Regions from separate parts of the Plantibacter sp. genome, predicted to be linked through region 1. Evidence: riboswitches for the same ligand, from Rfam matches in the RefSeq annotation. Region 1 holds a riboswitch; the other holds the start of a gene.
What was found. Region 1 has a riboswitch for thiamine pyrophosphate ahead of AC5JOC_RS18355 (ECF transporter S component). Riboswitches for the same ligand answer to the same signal wherever they lie in the genome.

Region 1 (14,130 bases):
ATCGCCTGGTTCGAGGTCGACTGGCATCGCGAGATCGTCGAGGAGTGGACTGCGGCGGGCGTGCAGTGGGCGACACCCGGACACCCGGGGCCTGGCGCGGCGGTCGCGGCCGGTGGTGTGCTGTCCGGTGTCACCGTCGTCGCCACCGGTTCGCTCGAGGGCTTCACCCGGGAGGGTGCGCTGGAAGCGATCGTGCAGGCGGGCGGGAAGGCTGCGTCGAGCGTCTCGAAGAAGACCGACTTCGTCGCCGCCGGCCCGGGTGCCGGGTCGAAGCTCGCGAAGGCCGAAGCACTCGGTCTGCGGATCATCGACGCCGAGCAGTTCGCCCTGCTCGTCTCCGAGGGTCCGGCGGCGCTCGGCGAGCCGGAGGCCCCGGCCGCGGATGAGGCCGAGGGTGCGGCGTCCGCCGACGAGGTGCCGACGGACTGACCTCAGTCCTGGTCGGCCTGCAGCAGCTCGTCGCGGACCTGGCGCCGCAGCACCTTGCCGATGAGCGACTTGGGGAGTTCGTCGACGACGACGACCCGCTTCGGCACCTTGTACGGGGTGAGGATCTCCCGCGCCCAGGCTCGGAGGGCATCCGGATCCACGGTGGCACCGGGAGCCGCGACGACGGCCGCGACGACCTGCTCGCCGGAGTGGGGATCGGGGAGCCCGACGACGGCGGCGTCAGCGACCGACGCGTGCCCGCGGAGCACCTGCTCGACCTCGCTCGGCGACACGTTGAACCCGCCGGTGATGATGAGCTCCTTGATCCGGTCGACGACGGTCATGAACCCCTCCTCGTCGATGGACACGATGTCACCGGTGCGGAACCAACCGCCTGGGAGCAGGACGGCGGCGGTCTCCTCGGGCTTGTTGTAGTAGCCGTTGAAGACCTGCGGGCCGCGGACGAGCAACTCGCCCGCCTCGCCGGCCGGACGGTCGGTCTCCGGGTCGTCGGGATCCACGACGCGCACCTCGGTGCTCGGCAGCGGGAGGCCGATGGTCCCGGGCTTCCGTGCGGTCGAGACCGGGTTCGCGGAGATGACCGGGGAGCACTCGGAGAGCCCGTAGCCCTCGACGAGGAAGCCGCCGGACGCGGCTTCGAACGGGACGACGAGGTCGTGCGGCAGCGGCATCGCGCCCGAGATGGCGATCTCGGTGCCCTGCAGCGACACGCCCTGCTCGGTCGCCGCGGTCAGGAGTCGGTCGGCGATGGGCGGGACGGCGGGCAGGAAGGTCGGCGGTCGCTTCTTCATGACCTTGAGGACGAGCGCCGGGTCGAACTTCGGGAAGAGGACGAGGCGCGAGCCCATGCTCATGGCGAACGTCAGGCAGAGCGTCAGGCCGTAGGCGTGGAACATCGGGAGCACCGCGTAGACGACGGCCTCCCCACGCTTGACCGTGGGCACCCAGGCGCGGGACTGCGCCGCGTTCGCGAGCAGGTTGCCGTGGGTGAGTGCGGCACCCTTGGGCGAGCCCGTCGTCCCGCTCGTGTACTGGATGAGTGCGAGGGCGTCGGTCGCGGGCTTCGGGTGGCTCGCCGGCAGCGGCCCCGAGGTCAGGAGCTGCTCCCACCGCACGGTGCCCGAGACCGGCGCGGTGAGCTGAGCCCGTGAGGCTCTCGCCTTCGGGATGGGCAGACGGAGAGCGGCGCGCATGTGGAGCGGCATCGCCCGGGTCACGTCGATCGTCACGAGCGAGTGCACCGCCAGGTCGGCCGGGAAGTCCTGCAGGTGCTCGGCGACCTTGTCCCAGACGATCGCGAACGTCGCGCGGTGGTCCTCGAACTGGTGGCGGAGCTCTTGGGGGGTGTAGAGCGGGTTGTGCTCGATGACGACGGCGCCCAGCCTGAGGACCGCGTAGAACGCGACGATGTGCTGCGGGCAGTTCGGGAGCATGAGGGCGACGGGGTCTCCCGCCCGGACACCGAGTGCGCGCAGGCCGGCGGCGGCACGGGCGATGAGCGCCTCGAGCTCCGTGTAGGTGGTGGTCGACCCGAAGAACTCCAGCGCGACGGCGTCCGGGTAGCTCGCGGCGGAGGCTTCGACGAGATCGCCGAGGCTGCCGGTCTGCTCGGGGATGTCGTCCGGCACGTCGGCGGCGTAGCTCGCGAGCCAGGGACGCTCGTGCGGGGGACGGGGACGGCTGCTCGAGTCGTTCTGGGTCACCGTCCCACTGTAGGGGCGGAGCCCGACGGACGACCACGTCCCTGGCGAATAGACTGGAGCGACCGCCACCGCTACACGTACGGGAGACGCATGTCGGAAATCACTACCGAGCAGGTCGCGCATCTCGCGAACCTCGCTCGAATCGCCCTGAGCCAGGACGAGATCGCCCACCTCACGACGGAGCTCGACTCCATCGTGGACAACATCCAGAAGGTGCAGCAGGTGGCCACGCCTGACGTCCCGGCGACGAGCCACCCGATCCCGCTCGAGAACGTGTACCGCGACGACGTCGTCGGCAACACGCTCACGCGGGAGCAGGCGCTGCAGAACGCGCCGGAATCGGCCGACGGTCGCTTCAAGGTCTCGGCGATCCTGGGGGAGGAGCAGTGAGCGGGTTGATCGGTCTCACGGCAGCCGAGCTGTCGAGCAAGCTCCGCGCTGGCGAGGTCTCCAGCGTCGAAGCCACCCAGGCGCACCTCGACCGCATCGCGCAGGTCGACGGCGACGTCCACGCCTTCCTCCACGTGTCGGACCACGCACTCGACGTCGCCGCCGACATCGACGCACGCCGTGCCGCGGGCGAGGACCTCGGCGAGCTGGCGGGCGTCCCGCTCGCCATCAAGGACGTGCTGGTCACGACGGACATGCCGTCCACCTCGGGGAGCAAGATCCTCGAGGGGTACCTGTCACCGTTCGACGCGACCGTCGTCGCCCGGTCGCGTGCCGCCGGTCTCGTGCCGCTCGGCAAGACGAACATGGACGAGTTCGCCATGGGCTCGAGCACGGAGCACTCCGCGTACGGCCCGACCCACAACCCGTGGGACCTCGACCGCATCCCCGGCGGTTCCGGCGGTGGCTCCGCTGCCGCGGTCGCCGCGTTCGAGGCGCCCATCGCCCTCGGCAGCGACACCGGCGGGTCCATCCGCCAGCCGGCGCACGTGACCGGCACGGTCGGCGTGAAGCCGACCTACGGCGCGGTCAGCCGCTACGGGGCGATCGCGCTCGCCTCCTCGCTCGACCAGGTCGGGCCGGTCAGCCGCACGGTCCTCGACTCGGGCCTCCTCCACGACGTCATCGCCGGGCACGACGCCCTCGACTCCACCTCGCTCCGCGACGCCTGGCCGTCGATGGCCGCTGCGGCCCGCGAGGGCGCGCGCGGCGACGTGCTGCGCGGCCTCCGGGTCGGCGTCGTCACCGAGCTCAACGGTGAGGGCTTCCAGGCCGGCGTGAAGAGCCGCTTCCAGGAGGCGCTCGCGGTACTCGAGGCGAACGGTGCCGAGATCGTCGAGGTCTCCGCTCCGAACTTCGAGTACGCCGTCGCCGCCTACTACCTCATCCTCCCCGCCGAAGCGTCGAGCAACCTCGCGAAGTTCGACTCGGTGCGCTTCGGCATGCGGGTCACGCCCGAGGGTGGCGGCACGGTCGAGCAGGTCATGTCCGCGACGCGCGAGGCCGGTTTCGGTCCCGAGGTGAAGCGACGGATCATCCTCGGCACGTACGCGCTCAGCGCGGGCTACTACGACGCCTACTACGGCAGCGCCCAGAAGGTCCGGACGCTCATCCAGCGCGACTTCGCGGCGGCGTTCGACCAGGTCGACGTCCTCGTGAGCCCGAGCGCCCCGACGACGGCGTTCAAGCTGGGCGAGCGTATCGACGACCCACTGGCGATGTACCTGAACGACGTCACCACCATCCCGGCGAACCTCGCCGGCGTGCCCGGCATCAGCGTGCCGATCGGGCTCGCCCCGGAAGACGGTCTGCCCGTCGGCATCCAGTTCATGGCGCCAGCACGGGAGGACGCCAGGCTCTACCGGGTCGGCGCCGCTCTCGAGGCGCTTCTCGAATCGACGTGGGGGCACACCCTCATCTCGCAGGCACCCGCTCTCGGAGGTCGGTAACCCATGGCCAAGGACAAGCTCCTCTCCTACGAAGAAGCCCTCGAACTGTACGAGCCGGTGCTCGGCTTCGAGGTGCACGTCGAGCTGAACACCAAGACGAAGATGTTCTCCTCGGCGCCGAACGGCTTCGGCGACGCTCCGAACACGAACATCTCGCCGGTCTGCCTCGGTCTGCCCGGGTCGCTCCCGGTCGTGAACGAGCAGGCGGTGCGGTACTCGATCAGCCTCGGGCTCGCCCTCGGCTGCTCGATCGCACCCTCGAGCCGTTTCGCGCGGAAGAACTACTTCTACCCCGACCTCGCGAAGAACTACCAGATCTCGCAGTTCGACGAGCCGATCGCCTTCGAGGGCTCGGTCGACGTCGAGCTGGCGGACGGCACCATCGTGACGGTGCCGATCGAGCGCGCGCACATGGAGGAGGACGCCGGCAAGCTCACGCACATCGGCGGTTCCACCGGCCGTATCCAGGGTGCCGAGTACTCGCTCGTCGACTACAACCGCGCGGGTGTGCCGCTCGTCGAGATCGTCACCAAGCCGATCTACGGCACCGAGCACCGGGCACCCGAGATCGCGAAGGCCTACGTCTCCGCGATCCGCGACATCGTCGTGGCGCTCGGCATCTCCGACGCGAAGATGGAGCGCGGGAACCTCCGCTGCGACGCCAACATCTCGCTGCGCCCGCGCGGCCAGGAGAAGCTCGGCACGCGAACCGAGACGAAGAACGTCAACTCCCTGCGTTCCGTCGAGCGCGCCGTCCGCTACGAGATCCAGCGGCAGGCGGCGATCCTCAAGGACGGCGGATCCATCGTCCAGGAGACGCGGCACTGGCACGAGGACACCGGTGCGACGTCCGCCGGCCGGCCGAAGAGCGACGCCGACGACTACCGGTACTTCCCGGAGCCCGATCTGCTCCCGGTCGTGCCGTCGCCCGAACTCATCGAGGAACTCCGAGCGGCCCTGCCCGAGCAGCCGGCCGTCCGTCGTCGTCGGCTGAAGAGCGAGTGGGGCTTCACCGACCTGGAGTTCCAGGACGTCGTGAACGGTGGTCTGCTGAACGAGATCACGGCCACCGTCGAGGCCGGCGCCGCTCCGGCCGCCGCACGGAAGTGGTGGACGGGCGAGATCTCGCGGATCGCGAACCAGCGCGATGTCGAGGCGACGAGCCTCGTGTCACCCGAGCACGTCGCGGCACTCGCGGCGCTCGTCGAGGCCGGAACGCTCAACGACAAGCTCGCACGCCAGGTGCTCGAGGGCGTCATCGACGGGGAGGGCACTCCTCAGGAGGTCATCGACGCTCGCGGTCTCGCACTCGTGTCCGACGACGGTCCGCTGATCGCCGCCATCGACGAGGCACTGGCCGCTCAGCCGGACGTCCTCGCCAAGATCCGCGACGGCAAGGTCCAGGCCGCCGGCGCGGTCATCGGCGCCGTGATGAAGGCGATGCGCGGACAGGCCGATGCGGCGCGTGTGCGCGAACTCGTCCTGGAGCGCGCCTCGCAGTAGCGGTCACTGCTGCACCATCGGGCCCGCGCCACCGTCGATGACGGCGGCTCGGGCCCGATGTCGTCGGCCAGGGGAAGCCCTGGTGCCGACTGCTGGCCCGGCATACACTTCCGCCATGCTGGTCGAAGGCACCATGCGGTGGCAGGTCACGGAAGACGCTCCGATGGCCCTCATGCTGGCGCTCGCGTTCCGCGACATGGCAGGGCTCGGCGAGCGATGCGTCGCGCAGCTTCCCGCGGTCACGCCGGGGCTGGAGCGGGTCGACGTCGCCGGCCTCGACCTCGACGCGCTCGCGGTCCAGTTCGACGGCTGGTGGACCGGGATCGCCCGTCGCGACACGCGCCTCTTCATGGCCGAGGTCCGTCCACCACACTTCGAGGTGTTCGATCGAGCCCTCGACCTGCAGGAGCTCGCCTACCGGGCGTACGACGAGGCGCACCGGTGGGCGGCGGCTCGCATCCGGGAGTACGAGCGCGCGCTCGCAGGCCGATCGCCGAGCCGCCTCACCGACGTCTACGAACTCATCCGCGAGCGCCAGTTCGAGTTGCGCCGGCAATCCAGCTCGTTCCGGTTGGACCTCGAGGTGCTCCCGATCTGCCGACCGGGGGCCTGGGTGGTCGCGCCCGACACGATCGTGGTCAGTGAGTCGCTCCGGGACGACCGGGAGGCCTTCCGCGAATGGCTACGGCCGCTGGTCCACGGCCTGGTCTGATCCGCTCGCGACGCGCTCGACCGGCCGACGGGTCGGGTTCAGGAGCACGACCGCGATGATCGAGCCGACAGCGCCGGCAGCCGCCATCGCGGCGGTGAGCGGGTGGGAGATCTCCGCGAAGGGCATGATGAAGGCGCTCGCGAGCGCGATCCACACGGCGACGTGTGCAGGCTTGCGCTCCGGGTCGAGGCGCAGCTTGCGGGGGTGCTCGACGCGGCCGAGGAGTGTGCCGACGCCCGCGAGCAGGACCGCGACGACGAGCAGTACGACCGGTCGGGTCCACCACCATGCCGCGCTCAGCGGTTCCGCGAAGGGGATGCCGAGGGCGAGCTGGAGACCGGCGACCGCGATGATCAGGGGGAGATGCCAGAGGTACACCGTCATCAGCCGGGACCCGATGAGGAAGACGACCGCTCGCGCGGCGCGGGTCCGCATGATCGGCGGTGAGCAGCGGGTGCACCAGGGCGAGCAGGGCGAGCTGCCCGACGCCGAGGACGACGAGGGGGAGGGTCGGTGGGTTGAGGTTGCCGAGCATGCTGGTCGAGTACGGCAGCCAGGTCGTGATCGGCACGAGCGCACCGTAGGAGACGAGCACCACGGCCACGAGGACGAGGCGCGGAACGGAGCGGAGACGTCCGTCGGCCAGGAAGAACCCGAACTGCTGCAGCAGCGGCCAGACGAACACCAGGTTGACGAGACCGATGCCCAGGAGACCGGTCGAGTAACGGACGACGTCGACGAGGATCACGCCGGCCAGCAGTGCCGCACAGGTCAGGACGGGGTGGCGGTCGTGGCAGGTGGCGAGGAACGGGGCGACCGCCTGGCACAGCAGGTAGGCGGCCAGGAACCAGAGCGGGGAGCCGACGCCTGCGGCGACGGCCTCGATGATGGCGGGGTCGACACCGAGCGCCCCGGCGAGCCACAGCCCCGCGGCGAGGAAGAGCAGGACCGGGATCGTCGGCAGGGCGAGTCGGAAGACCCGGGACCGGAGGAAGTCGCTGGTCCCGCCACCACGTCGGACGGTGCTGCGCCAGCCGGTGATCGTCGCGAAGCCGCCAACGATGAAGAACAGCGGCATGATCTGGCCGAACCAGGTACCCGTGTCGAACCACGGCTGCTGCTCGAGCGCTCGGGAGATGCCGATCGTGCCGTCCGGCTCGACGGCCACCGCGACCATCAGGAGGTGGACGATGACGACCGTCACGACGCACGCGACGCGCACGAGGTCGAGGGCGAGGTCCCGCCCGGAGAGGTCTGGGACCGCCGGGGCCGACCCGGTCCGCGTTCGCGTGCTCATCGCCGGACAGCCTAGCGTCGCCGGGCCCTCCCGCCTCGGCCCTTGTGGAGAGCGTGTCGGAGGCGACTGCGACAATGGAGGCATGAGTCGGCAGGATGGAGCGTCTCGTCGCGTCTCGGCGCACGATGCCGACGACAGCGGTACCCCCATCCTCCACGTCGACATGGACGCGTTCTTCGTCTCGGTCGAGCTCTTGGAACGGCCCGAGCTGCGCGGTCTGCCGATCATCGTGGGCAACAAGGAGGGGCGGTCGGTCGTCACCTCCGCCAGTTACGAGGCTCGCCGGTACGGCGTGCGCGCGGCGATGCCGGTGTCCCAGGCGATGCGCCTCTGTCCGAGCGCCGTCGTGTTGCCACCCCACCACGGCAGGTACCGCGAGTACTCCGACCGGGTGATGGAGGTCTTCGAGTCGGTCACGCCGCTCGTCGAGCCGCTGAGCATCGACGAGGCCTTCCTCGACGTGTCCGGCGCGGTCCGGTTGCTCGGGAGCCCACGGACGATCGCCGCGCTCGTGAAGCAACGGGTCCTCGACGCGACCGGTCTGCCGTGCTCGGTCGGCCTGGCATCGACGAAGTACGTCGCGAAGCTCGCCTCCGGCCTGTCGAAGCCCGACGGCCTGCTGGTCGTGCCCGCCGACGAGACCCTGGCGTTCCTCCACCCGTTGCCGGTCGGCGCGCTGTGGGGCGTCGGTGGTCGGACGGAGGAGCAGCTGACGAACCGGGGCATCCGGACCATCGGTCAGCTCGCCTCCACCCCGCTGTCGATGCTCCAGCGCGCGGTCGGTGAGGCCTCCGGTCGCCGACTCCTCGAGCTCGCGAACGGGATCGATCCGCGCGGCATCGAGCTGGCACGACGCGAGAAGAGCGTCAGCCACGAGGTGACCTTCCCGACGGACGTCTCCGACCCGACCATCCTCAAGCGCGAGCTGCTGAACCTCGCCGGTCTCGTCGCGATCCGGCTCCGGAAGGGCGGCTACGCCGGCCGGACGATCAGCATCCGTGTCCGCTATGCGGACTTCAGCGTCATCACCCGGTCGCGCACCATCGGCGAGGCCACGAACGTCGGGCGTCGGGTCTACGACGAGGCGGCGTCGTTGTTCGACGACCTCGATCGCGGTGGGCGTCTCGTGCGCCTCGTCGGGGTGAAGGTCGACCAGCTCGTCCCCGCCGATGAGGCCGGTGCCGGGCTCTGGGACCCGGACGAGGAGTGGCGTGAAGCCGAGCAGACGATCGACCGGGTCGCGAGCCGGTTCGGCGATCTCGCGATCGCTCCCGCCTCCCTCCTCGGCAAGCCGAGGCGTCGCGGACTCGGCAGTCGCGGAGACTCGCAGGGTGCTGGGAGCACGGATCAACCCCTTGGACCGGTGGATACCGAGCGGTAGCCTCGCGGTATGACGAATCTCGTGGAGAAGCTGGCAGAACAGGCGAAGGGGCTCGGCGTGTCCGCAGCCTACGGGGAGCAGCAGGACGTCGACGGCACGAAGCTCGTGCCCGTCGCGCTGACGTACTACGGCTTCGGCGGCGGCTCCGAGGGCGACGGCGACGACGCCCCGAGCGGCGGTGGCGGCGGTGGCGTCTCGATCCCGGTCGGTGCCTACATCAAGACCGACGAGGGTCTCCGTTTCGACCCGAACCTCATCTCGCTCATCGCCGTCGCGATCCCGTTCATCTGGGTGAGCGGCAAGGCGCTGGCCGGCCTCATCAAGGCCCTCAAGAAGTAGCCCTCCCCGTCGAACCCCTGTCGTGCGACTGCGCACGGCAGGGGTTAGACTCGTGCCACCACGGGAGTCCGGTGAACCGGGCTGAGAGGAAGGTATTCGCCTTCGACCGTCGAACCTGATCTGGATCATGCCAGCGCAGGGAGACCATTTCTCGCTATCCCGTGCTCTTTTCCGTCTACAGGAAGGGCACGTATCGTGTCAGCATCGACCAAGATCTCACCCTCTGAACGCGCTGCGTCGCGGACCTTGCGCTGGAGGGTCGTCGACATCGTCGTGGTCGCCGTGCTCGGCGTCGCGACCGGCCTCATCTTCTGGGCGTGGAACACGCTCGGATCACTCTGGTACGCGGGTGCCAGCGCCGTCACGCCCGGTTTCGGCGGGATCGCCGTCGGGATCTGGCTCCTCGGCGGGGTGCTCGGCGGACTCATCATCCGGAAGCCCGGCGCAGCACTCCTCGTCGAGACCATCGGTGCGATCGTCTCCGCCCTCATCGGCAACGCATGGGGCGTCACGACGGTGTACTCCGGCCTCGCTCAGGGCCTCGGTGCCGAGCTGGTGTTCGCGGCGCTCGCGTACAAGCGCTTCGGCCTCGTTCCGGCGATCCTCGCCGGTGCCGGCGCCGGGGCCGGCGCGTGGCTCCTCGAGCTCGTGATGTCGGGCAACCTCGAGAAGGGTGTCGAGTTCAACGCGATCTACCTCGGTTCGCTGCTCGTCTCGGGCGCGATCCTCGCCGGTGTCGTCGGCTGGGCACTCGTCAGGGCACTCGCGTCGACCGGAGCGCTCAGTCGGTTCGCGTCGGGGCGGGACGCTCGGCGCGAGGTCTGATCGTGCCGGGAGCGGCTGCGACCGGTCCGGCGCGCGTCGTCGCGCGGGACTGGGGGTGGCGTCATGCCGGTCGGAAGGCCTGGGCGGTGCGCGACCTCGACCTCGTGATCGAACCGGGCGAGCGGGTCCTCCTCCTGGGGGCGTCCGGTGCCGGCAAGTCGACGCTGATCCACGCACTGGCCGGCGTCCTCGGCGGTGCGGACGAGGGGGAGTCCCACGGCTCGCTCCTCGTGGACGGCGTTCCGCCTGAACGAGCGAGGGGTCGCATCGGGCTCGTGCTGCAGGATCCCGACTCGCAGGTGATCCTGTCCAAGGTCGGCGACGACGTCGCCTTCGGCTGCGAGAACCTCGGCGTCGAGCGCGAGGAGATCTGGCGCCGCGTCGACGCCTCGCTGGAGGCCGTCGGACTGGACCTGCCGCTGGACCACTCGACCTCGGCGCTGTCCGGCGGTCAGAAACAGCGGCTGGCCCTCGCCGGCGTACTCGCCATGCACCCCTCGCTCCTCCTGCTCGACGAACCGACCGCGAACCTCGACCCGGCCGGGGTGGCCGAGGTGCGGGACGCCGTCGCTCGGCTGGTCGATGACGGTTCGTCCACCCTGGTCGTCATCGAACACCGCGTCGACGTCTGGCGCGAGCTGATGACCAGGGTCGTCGTGCTCGACGCCGACGGCGGTGTCCTCGCCGACGGGCCACCCGACCTCGTCCTCGACGACGTCGGGCAGCGCCTGGCCGATGCGGGTGTCTGGGTGCCGGGCATCCCGCTGGGGTTGGCCCCTCGTCCGGTGTCCGGCCCATCAGCGGCGGTCATCACGACCGACGACCTGGCGATCGGTCGAACGCGGAAGCAGCCGGTGCAGGAGCACCTGGGGCTCGCGGTGCCCGAGGGCGCGGCGACCGTCATCGTCGGCCCCAACGGCGCGGGGAAGTCCACGCTCGCGCTCACGCTGGCGGGACTGCTGCCGGAGATCACGGGGACGGTGACCGCCGCTCCGCAGCTCGCCGGCAGGCTGGGATCCCGGCCGATCCGCTGGAAGTCCACCGAGTTGCTCACACGCATCGGGACGGTCTTCCAGGATCCCGAGCACCAGTTCGTCTCATCGACCGTGCGGAACGAGCTCGGTGTCGGCCTGCAGGCCCTCCGCTGGTCCCGGACCGCCATCGACGAGCGGGTCTCCGAGATCCTCGAGGCGCTCGGTCTCGGTCGTCTTGCCGAGGCGAACCCGTTCAGCCTCTCGGGCGGTCAGAAGCGCCGGTTGTCGGTGGCCACCGTCCTCGCCGCCCGGCCGGCGGTCATGGTCCTCGACGAACCGACGTTCGGGCAGGATCGACGCACGTGGTTGTCACTCGTCCGCCTGCTGCAGCACGAGCTCGAGCGCGGCGCGACGATCGTCTCCGTCACGCATGACGCGGGGGTCGTCGAACATCTGGGCGACCATCGCATCCTCCTCGAACCGCTGGAACTCGGGAGGCGGGCCGCATGACGAGCCTCACGGCAGCGGACCGCTCGACGGTGTTGCACCATCGACCGCCACTCGACCGCGTGAATCCGGTGACGAAGGTGCTGGCCGTCCTCATCCTGTCCGTCCCGTTGCTGCTGACGATCGACTGGGTGAGTGCGAGCACGGCGGTGCTGCTCGAAGTGATGCTGTTCCCGCTCTCCGGCCTGCGGTTCACCGCGCTGCTGAAGCGGGCACTGCCGGTGCTCGTCTTCGCGCCCATCGGCGGGATCAGCATGCTGTTGTACGCGAAGCCGGGAGGGACGGAGTACCTGTCGCTCGGGTTCGTCAGGGTGACGGACAACTCGATCGAGCTGGCGGTCGCCGTGACGATCCGCGTGTTGGCGCTCGGTCTCCCGACGATCCTGCTCTTCGCGCGGGTGGATCCGACCGATCTGGCCGACGGCTTGTCCCAGATCACGAAGCTGCCGTCGCGGTTCGTGCTCGGGATCCTTGCTGGCGCGCGGATGCTCGGACTCTTCATCGACGACTGGCGCAGTCTCGCGCTCGCCCGTCGTGCCCGTGGGCTGGGGGACCGGGGAGTGGTCCGGCGGTTCGCGTCCATGGCGTTCGTGCTGCTGGTGTTCGCCATCCGCCGCGGGAGCAAACTCGCGACGGCGATGGAGGCGCGGGGGTTCGGGGCACCGAACGAACGCACCTGGGCCAGACCGTCCCGCCTGGGCCGGGCTGACCTCGTCGCCGTCCTGGTGACGATCGTGATCATGGCTTTCGCGCTGTCCACGGCGGTCCTCGCCGGCACGTTCCGGGTCGTGGGCCAGTGAGCGCGGTTCCGCCGGTCCTGCTCATCGACGGACGGTCGGGCACGGGGAAGACGACGCTCGCCTCCTCGGTGGCGTCCGCATTGACGGCCAGCACGGTCGTCCACATGGACGACCTGTATCCGGGGTGGGAGGGGCTCGACGAGGGTGCTCGACTCCTCGTCGAGTGGATCCTCACACCGTTCTCCGAGCGGCGCGCGGGGGAGTGGCGGCGCTGGGACTGGGAACGGTCCGCCCGTGCGGAGGCGCACCTCGTGCCGAGTGACCGTCCACTCATCGTCGAGGGTTGCGGGTCGTCGTCGCGGGCGTCGCGAATACTCGCCGACACGGTGCTGTGGCTCGACGCGCCGGTGGTCCAGCGCACCGACCGCCTCATCGGGCGCGGTGACGGCGTCGACTGGCTCGCCGAGTGGACCCTCCAGGAGGACGCCTTCATCGAGCGGGAGCGGCCCGACCTCGACGCCGGTCTCCGCATCGAGGCGACCGGCGCCGCGGACCAGGTCTCATCCCTCGTCCTCGACGCCCTCGCGCGCGACGAAGCGAAACGCTGGAGCCCCTGGCTCCGTTCCTGAGACCCAAGGTCCGGGTTCTCGGTCCCTGAGCTGGTCGAAGGGTCAGCTTCCGGTCATCGGTCCCTGAGCGTGTCGAGGGGTCAGGACTCGAGGTTCCGGTCCCTCGAGCTTGAATGACGAAGGGTCCGCGATGTCGTGTGAGGTGCCCCCGGCAGGATTCGAACCTGCGACCAAGAGATTAGAAGGCTCCTGCTCTATCCCCTGAGCTACGGAGGCGGGCGTCGTCCAGGATACCGCAGCGGTGTCTCAGGCGCCGACGCCGAGGAGGCCGAGGACTCCGAAGACGAGCGACAGGGCTGCGAGGACGAGGGCGATGCTGATGAGGATGACGTGGACGCGCAGGAACGTCGTCGCACGTCCCTGATCGTCGCGGGCACGCGGGTCGGCGACGATCCGCTTGAGGAAGCGGGGCCAGACGACGACGTTGTAGACACCGTTGACGAGCAGCAGGACGGAGATGGCGATGATCACCGCTCGAGTCTACGGAACCGGCGGCGTCGGTCGTGCTGAGTAGACTCGACCCATGAGCACAGCTGGGGACCGTCTGGTCTGGATCGACTGCGAGATGACCGGACTCGAGCTGGAGGTCGACGAACTCGTCGAGATCGCCGTCGTGATCACCGACTTCGAACTGAACATCCTCGACCCGGGTTACTCCGTCGTGATCAAGCCCGACCAGTCGGCACTCGACAACATGGGTGAGTTCGTGACGAACATGCACCGCACCTCGGGGCTGCTCGAGGAGATCCCGAACGGCGTGAGCGTCGCGGACGCCGAGTTCCAGGTCATCGAGTACATCCAGCGCTTCGTCCCCGACGAGTCGAAGGCACCGCTGGCCGGGAACACCATCGGGACCGACCGAGGATTCCTCGCGCGGTACATGCCGCGGCTCGACGCCCACCTGCACTACCGCAACGTCGACGTCTCCTCCATCAAGGAACTCGCCCGTCGGTGGTACCCGCGGGTGTACTTCAACGCCCCGTCGAAGCACGGCGGACACCGCGCGCTGGCGGACATCCTCGAGTCGATCCGTGAGCTCGCCTACTACCGCGGAGCGTTGTTCGTCGACCTCCCCGGCCCGTCCTCCGACGACGCGAAGCAGGTTTCGGAAGCGGTCGTGTCACGGTACGCCCCAAACATGTAATAGACTCGTCCAGTCGCTTGTGACGCGG
Region 2 (14,130 bases), on a different contig from region 1:
CATGGTACCGGAGATGATGACGGCGGTGAGGGCGAAGCCCTTCGACTTCGGCTTGCGGGCGAGCGCGATGATGCCGAGCACGAGCGAGGCGATCGGCAGGAGCACGAACGACGGGGCCACGACCGCGGCGATCGACAGGGCGAACGCGATGATCGACAGCGTCTGGGTCGAGCTCTCGCGGTCGGCGGTCGTCGCAGCAGGAACGGGTGCGAGGGGCAGCGGGGCCGTCGGCTGAGTCGGCGCGACCTCCTGCACGGGCGTGGCCTGGGTGAGGGGCTCGGGGCCGAACGCTTCGGTCGGGGCGTCTGCCAGGGTCACGTCCTCGGCGGGCGAGATCGTGGGGGACTCGGTGGTGGCTGAGGCGGACATGAGGTGGGGTTCCTTCCTCCGCGGTGCGGAGCTTCTCCGCGGTGTGCGGAGCTGATCGGTTGATGGTTCCAGCCTCCTCGGATCGCCGCCGGGGCGCGTCGCCCGCGCGCCCGATCTCCCGTCCTCCCGCGGGATGATCCTGCGCGTCCGGTCCATGGGTCTGCGGTGCCGCGCCCGTCGGTACCACTGTTTCGGCTGACCCTCGGAAACGGGACACCGGGCTTCCGCGGGCGACCGATGTGCGTTTATCCTGACGCCCATGACCCGCCGCATCGGAGCCGCTGTGCTCGCCCTGCTCGGAGCCTCCGCGCTCGCCCTCACCGCAGCCGTCCCGGCGGCCTCCGCCGCGACCACCTCGAGCTGGGCGACGTGGCCCACGTTCTCCGGTGCATCGGGGTCGTACCAGGGCACGATGACCCTGGCCGGTCAGCCCGCCCTCACCGCGGCGTTGACGAGCGACTCGGTCGGCGGCGGTGGCGTCGGCGTCATCTCGGGCGCCTCGACCTGGCTGGCGGCGTCGACCCCGGTCGGTGCGAAGTACGGCAGCAGCCGCGATCAGCCCTACCTGAACCTCCGGCCGAAGGCGAACAACGCGGCGTCGCCCTCGACCACGACCTACTCCTTCGCGACGCCGACGCCGCCGTCCGGCTGGACGTTCGTCCTCGGCGACATCGACGCCGACCAGGTCACCGTGACGGCGATCGGCCCCGACGGCGCGGCGCTCACCCCTGACGAGCTCGGGTTCAACGGTGGCTTCAACTACTGCGCTCCCGGTCTGGCCGGCAAGCCGTCCTGCACCGGTTCCGCGACGGACGTCCCCACCTGGGACCCGGCGACGCAGGTGCTCCGCGGCAACGACGCCGCCGCGGACACCGCCGGCGCGGCGGGGTGGTTCGAGCCCTCCGCCCCGATCTCCAGCCTCACCTTCTCCTTCCAGCAGCGCCTCGGGCGCGCCCGTCTACCAGGCGTGGTTCGCGTCGATCGCGCGTGACGTGACCGGCACCGTGACCGACCAGACCACCGGCCCGCTGGACGGCGTCGGCGTCCGCCTCATCGACCGCGACGGTCGGGTGGTGGCGTCGACCACGACCGCCGGTGGCGGCGCCTACACCTTCGCCGGCTACTTCGCGACCGACGGCTACACGGTGCAGCTCGTCCCGCCGACCGGCAAGATCGCCGACGGTCCCGCACGAGCCGCCGCGGACCTCACGGACGCCGACGCCGTCGCGGACTTCACCGTCCGGGACATCGTGCCCGTCGCCGTGTCCGGCACCGCGCTCGACACGGACGGTATGCCGATCGTCGGAGCCACGGTCACGATCGACGGCGCGGGCAGCGTCACCACCGACACCGACGGGAACTACCTCTTCGACACCGTGCCGGTCGGCGAGCACACGGTCGTCATCACGCCGCCCGCGGGTTACGCGGTGCAGAGCCCGCCGAACGTCTTCACGGTCCCGGTCGGGAGCGAGACACCCATCACCGAGCAGGACTTCGTGCTCGTCGCGAATCCCAGTCTCGGCGGGGTGATCACGTCCGGTGGAGTCGGTGTGGCCGGTGTCACCGTGAGCGTCGACGGTCCGAACGGGGTCGAGAGCGCCGTCACGGCCGCCGACGGTTCTTACCGCTTCCCGCTCCTGCCCGCTGGCTCCTACGAGGTCTCGGTCGTCGCCCCGGAGGGGTACGTCGTCTCCGGAGCCGCAACCCGGGCGGAGGAGCTCGCCGGCGCCGATCTGGACGCGGTCGACTTCGAGCTCGCTCGGCTCGGCACCGTCATCGGCGACGTCCGGACGGACACCGACGCCCCCGTGCCCGCAGCGACGGTCACGGTGACGACGCCGGGCGGCCCGGTCGCCCTGACCACGACGGCCGAGGGCTCCTACGGGCTCGCCGACCTGGCGCCGGGCAGCTACGAGGTCACGCTGACCGTCCCGGCCGGGTATTCGGTGCCCGCGGGTGGTGCCACGACGGCCACCGTCGTGGTCGGTACGGACGGCGCGGTCCAGACGGTGCCCACCTTCGTGCTCGTCGCCGACGAGGTCGCTCCGGTGCCGCCCGTCCCAACGGCGACGCCGAGCGACCCCGCCGTTCCGAGCAACCCCGCCGTTCCCAGCAACGCGGGTCGTCTGCCCTCGACCGGCGCGGACGCGATGCCGTGGATCGTCGCTGCCGGAGCGCTCTTCGTGCTCGGTGCCGCCGGTGTCGTCACCGCGGCCGTCCTGCGTCGTCGACGCGCGAATCGGGACGAGCTGTCCGGCGAATGACCATTTGAACGACCCCTCGGGGATGGGAGGGCGCGGCTCGTCCGTAGACTTGGGCGAGCCGCGCCCCACCCAGGAGTGCGGATCGCACTGCTGAACGGGGATCCGTGGACATCATCGGGTGGGTGAACGACGCCGCGACGGCGCTGCCCGATCCGCTGATCTGGCTCCTCGGGCTCCTGTTCGCGACCGCCGAATCCGGCCTGTGGCTCGGCCTCGTCGTCCCCGGTGAACCGGTGGTGCTCCTCCTCGCGGCCATGCTCGACTCCGCCCCCGGTGCCCTCGTGCTGTTCCTCGCGGTCGCCCTCGGCGGGTCGCTCGGGGACCAGCTCGGCTACCTCGTCGGTCGTCGTTCCGGTGGTCGCCTCCGTGACTCGGCCATCGTCCGGCGTCTCGGCGTCCACGGCTGGGACCGCGCGGTCGAGGCGCTCGAGCGGCGCGGGGCCCAGGCCGTCTTCCTCACGAGGCTCGTCCCCGTGCTCCGATGCCTGACACCGACCGCCGCCGGGGTCGCCCGCGTGCCCTACCGGTCGTTCCTCGCGGCATCGCTGCTGGGCTCCCTCCTCTGGTCCGCCGTCTACGTCGGGGTCGGCTCCCTCGTCCGCGCCACGCTCGACACGGTCCGCCAGTACCTCGGCGCCACCGGCTGGGTGCTGCTGTTCGCGCTCGTCGTGGTGGTCACGGTGGTCGCGATCGCCCGATTCCGCCGCGGTGCCGCGATCCCCGGCGACGAGGCGATGATCCCGGTGACCCTGCACGAGAAGACGCCGCTCGCGCGCCTCCGGACGCAGCTGTTCTCCGACGACGACTGGAAGAACCTGCCGAACGCGATCACGGCGGGACGTATCGTCCTGCTCCCGGTGTTCGCCGCCCTCGTGATCACCGGCTCCTACTGGGCTGCGCTCGTCGTCGGTGCGGTGGTGTTCCTGAGCGACGTCGCCGACGGACAGATCGCGCGCCGCATGGGCACGGTCTCAGCGCTCGGCACCTGGCTCGACGGGGTCGCCGACCGCCTGACCGTGGTCGTGGTCGCCGCATCGTTCGCCATCGCGCAGATCATCCCGTGGCAGGTGTTCGTGGTCATGATCGTCCCCGACCTCCTGCTCGCGTTCGTCGCCGTCGTCGCGTTCCGCGGGACGCCGGAGGTGCCGGTGAGCATCGCCGGCAAGATCCGGACGGTGTTCCTCTTCGTCGGCTTCTTCGCGCTGCTCATCGGCCTCGCGCTCGGCGGCGGGGATCCTGCGTCGGCGCTCTACCGGGTCTTCGGCGGGGTCGGCTTCGTCGCGATCCTCCTCGGACTCCTCGGCCACTTCGTCGCGGCGACCCAGTATGCGCGACGCATGGTCGTCACCTGGCAGCGACAGGGCGTCCGCGCGGCCCGCTGACCATGACGCCGACCGTCGTCGGAGGTCGCCGCCGGATGGCACACGGCCACGGCGCAGGCGGTGTCGTTTAGGCTCGGAGCATGCCAGTCGACTATCCGGACCTCGTCATCTTCGACTGCGACGGGACGCTCGTCGACACGGAACGCATCTCCGTCCGGGTGAACCTCCAGCTGCTCAACGAGGTCGGCGGCGACTACACCGAGGCCGAGGTGCGGGAGCTCTTCGTCGGCGCCTCGCTCGAGACCTACGCGACGCTCGTCGAGCAGCGGCTCGGGAAGCCGCTCGAGGCCGACTGGATCCAGCGCTGGAGCGACATGTTCCGCGGCATCTGCGAACGTGAGCTCGAGGCGGTCGACGGGGTCGTCGACGCGCTCGACGGCATCGCTGCGACCGGGGTGCCGCTGTGCGTCGCCTCGAACGGGATGCTGCACGACGTCGTCCGCAACCTCGGGCAGGTGGGCATCCACGACCGCTTCGACGGGCGCATCTTCAGCGCGACCGACGTCGCCGTCGGCAAGCCCGCACCCGACCTCTTCCTGCATGCCGCCGCCGACTTCGACACGGCCCCCGAGCGGTGCGCGGTCATCGAGGACAGCGTCGTCGGCGTCCTGGCTGCCCGCGCGGCCGGCATGACGGTCTACGCCTACGCCGGCGGCATGACGCCCGCCGAGCGCCTCATCGGCGACGGCACCCACGTCTTCGACGACATGCGCCTGCTGCCCGACCTCATCCGCGACACCTGGGCGACCTCCGCGGCACGCTAGCCGCACCGCACTAGCTGCGACTGCGGAGCTCGGGGAAGCCGTCCTCATCGTCGGGGACGGCCTGCGCCGCGACCGTCGGCGCCGGTGCCGCGTCGGATCGGCTCGACGTCCGGACCGAGGCGTCCTGCTCCTCGGCGCGACGTCGGGTGCGTTCGCCACCGCGCTTGACGGCACGGTCGAACAGCTGTGGGCCGGTCGTCGCCAGGCGCCTCCAGGGGAGGGTGCCCTCGATCTCGATCTGCAGGGAGAAGCTCAGCAGGGTGCGGATGACGACGATGATCGCGAGGACGAGTGCGTCGGTCAGCGAGGGCGTCGACGTGACCGTCTTCACGAGGTCGGCGGCCACGAGGATCTCCAGCCCGAGCAGGATGACCGAGCCGATCGTCTCCCGCAGCATCCGGAAGGCCCGTGCGCCGTCGCGCGTGCTCCACCACAGGCGGGCCGAGAGGGTGACGGCGATCACGAAGCCCACGACCATCGCCCCGACACCGGCGACCTCGAAGACGATGGTGACCAGCTCGAAGAAGTCCATCCCTCCATCATCCTCGCCCGCCCGCTGGACCGGAAGCCGGGCCGACCCGCTAGGGTGGTCGCGAGTGACACGGGGTGCCGATCCCACGACGATCGGCTGAGAACACACCCGTCGAACCTGATCTCGTTAGTCCGAGCGAAGGGATGTCGCGAATGAGCATTCGCACACCGCAGCAGTCTGCCCACCCGTCCACCGACGACTCGTCCGTCGGCGAGTTCGCGAGCGCGTCCGGGGACCTCCTCGACCGCCTGCGCGAGCGCACGCCGCTCGTCCAATCGATCACGAACGCCGTGGTGACGAACTTCACCGCGAACGTCCTGCTCGCCATCGGCGCCGCCCCGGCGATGACCGACATCCCCACCGAGGCCGGACCGTTCGCCCGCATCGCCTCCGGCGTGCTCCTCAACCTCGGGACGCCGCAGGCTGAGCAGCGCGAGGCCATGGTCGAGGCCGCCACCGCCGCGAACGAGGCCGGCACCCCATGGGTGCTCGACCCCGTCGCCGTCGGCTTCCTGCCGGTGCGGACGGCGCTCGCCGCCGAACTCCTCGCCCTCCGGCCGACGATCGTCCGCGGCAACGCCAGCGAGATCATCGCGCTCGCCGGACTGGGCGCCGGCGGTCGCGGGGTCGACAGCACCGACTCGGTCGACAGCGCGATCGAGGCGGCCACCGCGATCGCCCGCACCTCGGGTGCCGTCGTCGCGATCTCCGGCCCGACGGACGTCATCACCGACGGTGAGCGCATCGTCCGCTGCTCGAACGGGCACGCCTGGCTCACCCTCGTGACGGGCGGTGGCTGTGCCCTCGGTGCCGTGCTCGCCGCCTTCGCCTCACTCGACGACGACCGGCTGCTGACGACGGTCGCGGCGACCACCGCGTACACGGTCGCCGCGCAGCTGGCGGCCGCGGAGAGCCGTGGCCCCGGCTCCTTCGCTCCCGCCTTCCTCGACCACCTCCACCTCCTCGACGCCGACACCGTCCGCAGCCTGGCGGTGATCGCGTGAGCGCCTCGACCACCGCGGACCGGGTCCTCGCGGCCCGTTCGCACGCCGAGCTCGTGCGCCGCGGCATCGCCACCTACCTCGTCACGGATGCTTCGGCCAGCGGGGATCGCGGTGTCCTCGACGTCGTGCGCCGGGCCGTCGACGGCGGGGTGACCGCGGTCCAGCTGCGGGAGAAGACCGCGTCGGCGCGAGCGCTGTTCGACCTGACCGTGCGTGCGGCGGAGGTCGTCGCCGGGCGGGCGCTGCTCCTCGTCGACGACCGGGTGGACGTGTTCCTCGCCGCCCGTTCCGCCGGTGCCGTCGTCCACGGCGTCCACGTGGGTCAGAGCGATCTCCCGGTCGACGCCGTGCGTCGCATCGTGGGGCAGGCCGCCGTCGTGGGACTGACGGCGAACACCCCGGCGCACCTCGACGCGGTCGCAGCGCTGCCTCCCGGGACCGTCGACTACCTGGGCGTCGGCGTCATCCGCCCGACGACGACCAAGCCGGACCACCCGGAGCCGCTGGGCGTGGAGGGGTTCGCCGCGATCGCCGCCGCGACCCCGCTCCCGTGCGTCGCGATCGGTGGGGTGTCACTGGAGGACACGGTCGAGCTCCACGCTGCCGGTGCCGCTGGTCTCGCCGTCGTCTCCGCCATCTGCGCCGCCGACGATCCGGCGGCCGCCGCCCGGGCGTTCCGCAGCGCCTGGACCGAGGTCTCGGCATGAGCGCCGTGGAACAGACGACGACGCCGGAGTCGTCGAGCGTCGGACCGGGTGCGCGGTCGACGACCCGTCACGATCCGGGACACACCCCGGGTGCTGAGCATCGCCGGGACCGACCCGACCGGTGGTGCCGGGATCCAGGCCGACCTCAAGAGCATCGCCGCGAACGGCGGATACGGCATGGCGGTCGTCACCGCGCTCGTCGCGCAGAACACCCGGGGCGTCCGATCCGTGCACACCCCGCCCGTCGGGTTCCTCCGCGAGCAGTTGGACGCGGTCGCGGACGACGTGGTGATCGACGCGGTCAAGATCGGGATGCTGGGCGACGTCGCGATCATCGACACCGTGTCGACCTGGCTGCAGGAGACCGTGACCGGACCCGTCGTCCTCGACCCGGTGATGGTGGCGACGAGCGGCGACCGTCTCCTCCACCGCGACGCCGAAGCGGCCATGCGCGCGCTCCTGCCGCACGTCGACCTCGTGACCCCGAACCTGCCGGAGCTCGCCGTCCTCGCGGACGAACCGGTGGCGACGAGCTGGGCCGACGCACTCGCCCAGGCGGAGCGGGTCTCGGCGCAGGCGGGCGTGATCGTGCTCGTGAAGGGCGGGCACCTGACGGGGACGACCGCGTGCCCGGATGCGCTCGTCGACGCCACCGGTGGTCTGGGCGACGACCGATCACTCGTCGAGTTCGACGGTCTTCGAGTCGACACAGCGGAACACCCACGGAACCGGGTGCTCCCTGTCGAGCGCGATGGCCACCCTCGTCGTCCGTTCGGGATCCTGGACCGAGGCCCTCGGCGAGGCGAAGGCGTGGCTCACGTCGAGCCTCCGGCACGGGGATTCGCTCGAGGTCGGCTCGGGCAACGGCCCGATCAGTCACTTCGCCGAGCTGTGGGCGTCGGCCGGGATGACCTCGGGTCGGCAGGACGGCGCCGGCATCCTCACGGGCTGGTGGGAGGACATCGCCGAGCTGCGGGACCGGATCGACCACCTGCCGTTCGTGACGACGCTCGCGGACGGCACCCTCGATCCGGCCCGGTTCGCCTGGTACCTGCAGCAGGACGCGATCTACCTGCGGGCCTACTCGCGGGTCCTCGCGCGAGCGAGTGCACTGGCGCCGACGGCCGAGGAGCAGGTGTTCTGGGCGACCGGCGCGGCGGGCTCCATCGAGGCCGAGATGGAGCTGCACCGCACCTGGCTCAGCACGTATGCCGTCGGCGGTATGGACGTGGAACCGTCGGCGACGACCACGGCGTACCTCGACCACCTGCACGCGGCGACGGTCGACGGCGACTACGGGCGGGTGGTCGCCGCCGTGTTGCCCTGCTACTGGATCTATCAGGATCTCGGTGAACGGCTCGTCGGCGCATCGCACGCGGAGCACCCGTTCGCGGCGTGGCTCGACACGTACGCCGACCCCGCCTTCGCGACGGCGAACGCCCGGGCGATCGAGATCGTCGCCGGGGCGGCGGCTCGTGCGGACGAGGCCGGCCGGGAGACGATGCGACGGGCGTTCCTGGCCTCGGCCGCGCACGAGGAGGCGTTCTTCGCCGAGCCGATACGATGAAGGCCGGATCCGCCGCCGCGGTCCCGGACCACGACGAGAGGCCCCTGATGCTGACGAGCAACGAGTACTTCGACGGCAAGGTGAAGTCGATCGGCTTCACCACGAACGAGCCCGGTGCGGAGTCGGCCAGCGTCGGAGTGATGGAGCCGGGGGAGTACACCTTCACCACGGGCAAGGCCGAGGAGATGTCCGTGATCTCCGGCAAGCTCCGCGTGCTGCTGCCGAACACGAGTGCCTGGCAGGACTTCGGGCCCGACGCGCAGTTCAGTGTCCCGGGGAGCAGCAGCTTCCAGGTCGAGGTCGAGGTCACCACCGCGTACCTCTGCCGCTACCTCAACATCTGAACGTTGGTCACTGAGCTTGTCGAAGTGTCGACAGGCTCAGGGACCGGTCGGGGTGCGCCCGTCGACCGGCTCAGGGACCGGTTCGGTTCGTCCGAGCGTCCCGGCTCAGGACCGGTCGACGACCTCGAGTGTGAGGACGACGGTCGAATCGTCTGAGCTGTTCGTCAGCGTCACCGTCGTGCTCCCGACCTCGAGCGGCTGCAGACCGGGGTTGAACGACGCGCCGCCGCGGGATCCGCCCGGTACGTACTCCGCGATCGACGGATCCTCGATCTCAGCGGACCACACGGTCGGATCGACGGCGACGAGGTCCACCACGTTGTCGAGGCCGACGGTGACGGTGCGGCCGTCCTGATCGACGAGCTGCACGATGACGGGTGCGATCACGCCGGCCTCGCTCGCGGAGCTCTGACCGGAGGGCGAGTCCGCGCCACCGGTGCAGGCACTCGTGCCGAGCACGGCGCCGACGATCGCGATCACGGTCAGCCCACGGGTCGCACGGCGCATGGCGGTCCTCTCTCGACGTGACCTCACCCTACCGCCGGGCGACGGTGGACCTCAGGACCGCAGGGCCAGCGCGTCGGCGGCGGCGCTGAGCCGACCGTCCTCCATGACGAGCACCTGGTCCATGCGGTCGAGGTGGCTCCGATCGTGGGTGACCAGCAGCGTCGCGGCGCCCGAGGTCGCGGTGAGTTCGAGGATGAGCTCGATGATCGCGGACCCGCGCTCGTGGTCGAGTGCACTGGTCGGCTCATCCACGACGAGGGCGTCGGGCTCGTTCATGAGGGCGCGCGCGATGTTGACCCGCTGCCGCTGACCGCCGGAGAGCTGATGCGGCCGCTTGCCGGCCTGGTCGGCGAGCCCGACGGCGGCGAGCAGCATCGCGGCCCGCTCGCGGGTGCGCGTCCGGTCGGCCCGCGACGCGCGGCCGCCGAGCGTCCCGAGGACGCACAGCTGCTCGAGGGCCGTGAGCGACGGCAGCAGGTTGGCCTGCTGGAACACGATGCCGAGCCTCGTGCGGCGGAAGTCGGTGGCCGCACGGCGGTCGAGGGAGGTGACGTCGACCCCGGCCACTTCCACGAGGCCGCTGTCGGGCCGGATGAGGCCGGCCGCGACGGCGAGCACGCTCGACTTCCCGGAGCCCGAGGGCCCGGTGAGCGCGGTCACGGTCCCGGCCGGGACGGTGAGGGTCGCGTGGTCGACGGCGGTGACGCGGTGGTCGCCGTCGGGGAAGGTGAGGGTGACGTCGGTGAGCGAGATCATGCGGTGACTCCGATGGTGACGAGGGTGGGTGCGAGGAAGGATGCGGGGAGGGCGTGCGCGGTCACCGGTTGCCGCCGAGCGCGGTCAACGGGTCGGCCGAGAGGATGGACCGCAGGGCGAACGCCGCGCCGATCAGGCCGAGGGCGATCATGATCACCCCGGGCACGAGCGTCGTCAGTGGGCTGAGCACGAAGGGCAGCGCCGTGCCAGCCGCGGAACCGAGTGCGGCGGTGATGCCGATGCCGAGTCCCGACGCCGAGGACGAGGAGGACGAGCGCCTGGCCGAGTGCATCGAGCGACAGCCGACGGGTCGTCGCGCCCAGTGCTTTGAGGATCGCCACGTCGCCCGCGCGCTGCATGGTCCACACCGTGAAGAAGGCTCCGATGACGAGCGCGGAGATCCCGAACAGCATGGCGACCATGAGGAGGAGCGATCCGATCTCGGAGCGGAACGATCCGATCGCGAGCAGGGACGACAGGACGTCCTTCGACACCGTGCCGGTGGCCTGCTCCGCTCCCGTCACCGCATCGGCGCTCGGGTTCCCGGTGATGGCGAGCGCGGTCGCTCCGTCGCCGGGGGACCCTTGCGCGGCCTGTAGCGACCGCCACTCCGACAGGCTCGTCCAGACGACCGGCGTGTGGCTGTACCACTGGTCGTCGACGACCGATCCGACCTCGAGTTCGCTGCCACCGATCGAGACGGTGTCGCCTCGGGAGACGTGGAGGGCCTCCGCGGCGGTCCGACTCAGGCGGGCGGTCCCGTCGGCGGGCACCTCGGCGGCGCGACCCGGGACGGCGTCACCGCTGATCCCGAACAGTGCCACGGAGGTGCGCGCATCGTCCGTGGTCATCCGCGTCTGGCTGATGCCGAGCTCCTGGACACCGTCCACCCCGGGGACCGCAGCCCACGTGGTGGCCGCGTCCGCGTCGATCGCGGAGTCGGCGAACGTCGCCTGCTCGCCGTCGGCCGGGGCCGCGAGGACGATGCTCGACGCACCCAGCCCGGTGATCGCCGAGATGTTCTGGTTCGCCAGCCCTGCGGTGAGGCCGCTGAGGAATCCGACGAGCAGGGTGATGAGGGCGACGACCGCCCCGATCAGCACGAAGCGACCGGTGGCGAAGCGCATGTCGCGCCAGGCGACGAACATGGGGACTCCTTGTCAGCCGCCCGACGGCGTCTCCGTGGTGCGGCAGGATTCCAGCCTCGCCGCGTCGCCGACGCCGGGCATCGTCGGACGGGACGGTCCTCCGGCGCGGTCAGGTGGAGGCGACGTTCCACCTTTCTGATGATTCGCGAGGACGATCCCCGCCGTACGCTGGGCGGATGAAGCACTCGGCACTCAGCCCCGTGTTCACCGGCCTGCAGCTCGGCCTCCACGGCCTCGTCACCGCACTCATCGTGCTCGTGATCGCGCGATCCGTCTCGGTCGGTGGCCAGGCGGCCCTCGCGGCGATCGTCCTCGCCGTCGTCATGCTGCTCACCTACGCCGCTGGCGCGATCCTCGGCGGTCGGGTCCGCCGTGCGGTGGCCGTCAGCGGCACCACCGATCGCGACGCTGCTCCTGTCGGCGTGCGTCGAGGTCGGGTGTCCGTCCTCGTCTGGCTGGTGCTGCTCAGCGTCGAGTGGGTGGTCCTCGTCCTCCTCAGCCCGGATGCCGCCTACCTGGTCTTCCCGTTGTTCTTCCTCTATCTGCACCTCCTCCCCAGGGCCGTCGCGGTGCCCGCCGTCGTGATCGCCACCATCGCCGCGGTCGTGGCGATCGGTCTGCACAGCCGGCTTCAGCGTCGGGGGAGTCGTCGGCCCGCTCGTCGGTGCGGCCGTGGCCGTCGCGATCGGACTCGGCTACGAGGCGCTGGCCCGGGAGGCGGCCGAGCGGGAGCGACTCATCGCCGAGCTCGTCGCAGCACGCGAGGAGCTCGCCGAGCGGGGTCGGCAGGCGGGCAAGCTGGCGGAGCGCGAGCGCCTCGCCGCCGACCTCCACGACACGGTCGCCCAGGCCCTGTCGAGCATCCAACTGCTCCTGCACGCGGCCGAACGCTCCGCCGTCGAGCAGCCGGGCACGGAGCAGCTGCGTTCGCACATCGGTCTGGCGCGGGAGGCCGCGGCGACGGCCCTCGCCGAGACGCGCAGCCTCATCGACGAGCTGAGCCCGCCGGCGTTGGTCGGCGCGACGATCGCGGACGCGCTCGGTCGGCTCGCCGAGACGACGACCGCCCAGAGCGGCACGCCGGTCTCCACGACGGTCACCGGCGATGCGTTCGTCCTCGGCACGCCGGTGACGACCGCGCTCCTCCGGGCCGCGCAGAGCAGTCTCGCGAACGTCGTCCGGCATGCCGGAGCGAGCCGGGCGGACGTCACCCTCACCTACCTCGACGAGGAGGTCATCCTCGACATCGACGACGACGGGGTGGGGTTCGATGCGGCGAGCGTCGCCGAGCGCACTGCGGGCGGTTCGTTCGGCATGATGTCCATGCGCCGTCGCATCACCGAACTGGGTGGCGAGGTCGAGGTGCGCAGCGCGCCGGGCGCCGGCACGACCATCACCGTGCGGTTCGCGGCACCAGGAGCGGAGGGGGACGTCCATGCGTGACGATGCGACGGATGCCGGGGAGCCGCCGGTCATCCGGGTCGTGGTGGCGGACGACCACCCGATCGTCCGAGCCGGACTCCTCGCGGTGCTCGCGCCGATCGCCGACATCGAGGTGGTCGGGACCGCGTCGACCGCAGCCGAGGCCGTCGCCGCCGCACCCGGCGCCGACCTCGTCCTCATGGACCTGAGCTTCGGCGACGGTCCGACGGGGATCGATGCGACGAGGGAGATCGCGTCGCTGCCGGGCGGTCCGTCGGTCCTCGTGCTGACGAACTACGACTCCGACGCCGACATCCTCGGCGCGATCGAAGCCGGAGCCGCGGGGTATCTGTTGAAGGACGCCGCCCCGGAGGACCTCATCGACGGCATCCGCTCGGCGGCCGGCGGGAACTCGGTGCTCGGGCCGGCCGTGGCGACCCGGCTGGTCGCTCGGGTGAGCGCACCGCAACAGGCGCTGAGCGCGCGCGAGATCGAGGTGCTCGCGCGGGCGGCCGAGGGGCTCACCAACCTGGAGATCGCCGGGCGACTGCACGTCGGGGAGACGACGGTGAAGTCGCACCTCGCCCACATCTACACGAAGCTCGACGTGTCGAACCGCTCGGCGGCGATCGCCGCGGCCCAGCGTGCCGGTCTCTTCCGCACCCGGTGAGCGCCCTTCGACAGGCTCAGGGACCGGTTCACCCGGTCACTGAGCCCCACCCCGGTCACTGAGCCTGTCGAAGTGTCGAAGAACGACGGCCCGGAGCTACGCCCCCTTGACCTGCTCGTACGCCGCGAGCGCAGCCTGTCTCGTCTCGCCGAGGTCGACGATCGGCTCGGGGTAGTCGGGCGTGCCGAACTCGGGCACCCACCGCTTGATGTACGCGTCGTCGGCGTCGAAGCGTTCGCGCTGCCGTTCCGGGTTGAAGATCCGGAAGTAGGGCGAGGCGTCGAAGCCGCTGCCGGCCACCCACTGCCAGTTGAAGGGGTTGGACGCCGGGTCGGCGTCGACGAGCGTGTCCCAGAACCAGTCCTCGCCGAGCTTCCAGTGGATGAGCAGGTTCTTGGTGAGGAAGGATGCCGTCACCATCCGGATCCGGTTGTGCATGGTGCCCGTCGCCCAGAGCTCCCGCATGCCGGCGTCGACGAGCGGGATCCCGGTCCTCCCGGCGGTCCAGGCGTCGAAGGCGTCCTGGTCGACGTCCGGCCAGGGGAACCGGTCGAAGGCCTGACGCCAGTTGCGCGTCGCGAGGTCGGGGAAGGCGAAGAGGCAATGGTAGGCGAAGTCGCGCCAGCCGAGTTCTTTGAGGAAGGTGGCGCCGTCGTCGCCGAGATGCCGGCGGCCGTCGCGGGCGGCGTGCCAG

Region 2: another riboswitch for thiamine pyrophosphate. It lies ahead of thiM (hydroxyethylthiazole kinase); the one in region 1 lies ahead of AC5JOC_RS18355 (ECF transporter S component).

Annotation. Positions count from the first base shown of each region.
Region 1 covers NZ_JCACOF010000012.1:214,546-228,675, forward strand. Annotated here, with positions in the region: gene ligA (NAD-dependent DNA ligase LigA) at 1-429, shown strand, start outside; gene AC5JOC_RS18310 (long-chain-fatty-acid--CoA ligase) at 432-2,153, opposite strand; gene gatC (Asp-tRNA(Asn)/Glu-tRNA(Gln) amidotransferase subunit GatC) at 2,244-2,543, shown strand; gene gatA (Asp-tRNA(Asn)/Glu-tRNA(Gln) amidotransferase subunit GatA) at 2,540-4,051, shown strand; gene gatB (Asp-tRNA(Asn)/Glu-tRNA(Gln) amidotransferase subunit GatB) at 4,055-5,554, shown strand; gene AC5JOC_RS18330 (hypothetical protein) at 5,670-6,266, shown strand; gene AC5JOC_RS18335 (hypothetical protein) at 6,237-6,650, opposite strand; partial or broken gene AC5JOC_RS18340 (acyltransferase family protein) at 6,778-7,728, opposite strand; gene dinB (DNA polymerase IV) at 7,646-8,944, shown strand; gene AC5JOC_RS18350 (hypothetical protein) at 8,954-9,283, shown strand; TPP riboswitch at 9,334-9,442, shown strand; gene AC5JOC_RS18355 (ECF transporter S component) at 9,479-10,108, shown strand; gene AC5JOC_RS18360 (ABC transporter ATP-binding protein) at 10,195-11,592, shown strand; gene AC5JOC_RS18365 (energy-coupling factor transporter transmembrane component T family protein) at 11,589-12,389, shown strand; gene AC5JOC_RS18370 (nucleoside/nucleotide kinase family protein) at 12,386-12,958, shown strand; tRNA gene AC5JOC_RS18375 (tRNA-Arg) at 13,102-13,174, opposite strand; gene AC5JOC_RS18380 (SCO4848 family membrane protein) at 13,205-13,429, opposite strand; gene orn (oligoribonuclease) at 13,482-14,102, shown strand.
Region 2 covers NZ_JCACOF010000010.1:1,000,924-1,015,053, reverse strand. Annotated here, with positions in the region: gene AC5JOC_RS16985 (hypothetical protein) at 1-369, opposite strand, end outside; gene AC5JOC_RS16980 (hypothetical protein) at 629-1,360, shown strand; gene AC5JOC_RS16975 (carboxypeptidase regulatory-like domain-containing protein) at 1,362-2,633, shown strand; gene AC5JOC_RS16970 (CDP-alcohol phosphatidyltransferase family protein) at 2,738-4,015, shown strand; gene AC5JOC_RS16965 (HAD family hydrolase) at 4,096-4,779, shown strand; gene AC5JOC_RS16960 (DUF1622 domain-containing protein) at 4,790-5,311, opposite strand; TPP riboswitch at 5,372-5,472, shown strand; gene thiM (hydroxyethylthiazole kinase) at 5,464-6,315, shown strand; gene thiE (thiamine phosphate synthase) at 6,312-7,022, shown strand; partial or broken gene AC5JOC_RS16945 (bifunctional hydroxymethylpyrimidine kinase/phosphomethylpyrimidine kinase) at 7,071-7,613, shown strand; gene AC5JOC_RS16940 (thiaminase II/PqqC family protein) at 7,774-8,589, shown strand; gene ppnP (pyrimidine/purine nucleoside phosphorylase) at 8,637-8,933, shown strand; gene AC5JOC_RS16930 (hypothetical protein) at 9,039-9,440, opposite strand; gene AC5JOC_RS16925 (ABC transporter ATP-binding protein) at 9,492-10,196, opposite strand; gene AC5JOC_RS16920 (FtsX-like permease family protein) at 10,193-11,344, opposite strand; gene AC5JOC_RS16915 (sensor histidine kinase) at 12,017-12,787, shown strand; gene AC5JOC_RS16910 (response regulator transcription factor) at 12,780-13,436, shown strand; gene AC5JOC_RS16905 (cryptochrome/photolyase family protein) at 13,533-14,130, opposite strand, start outside.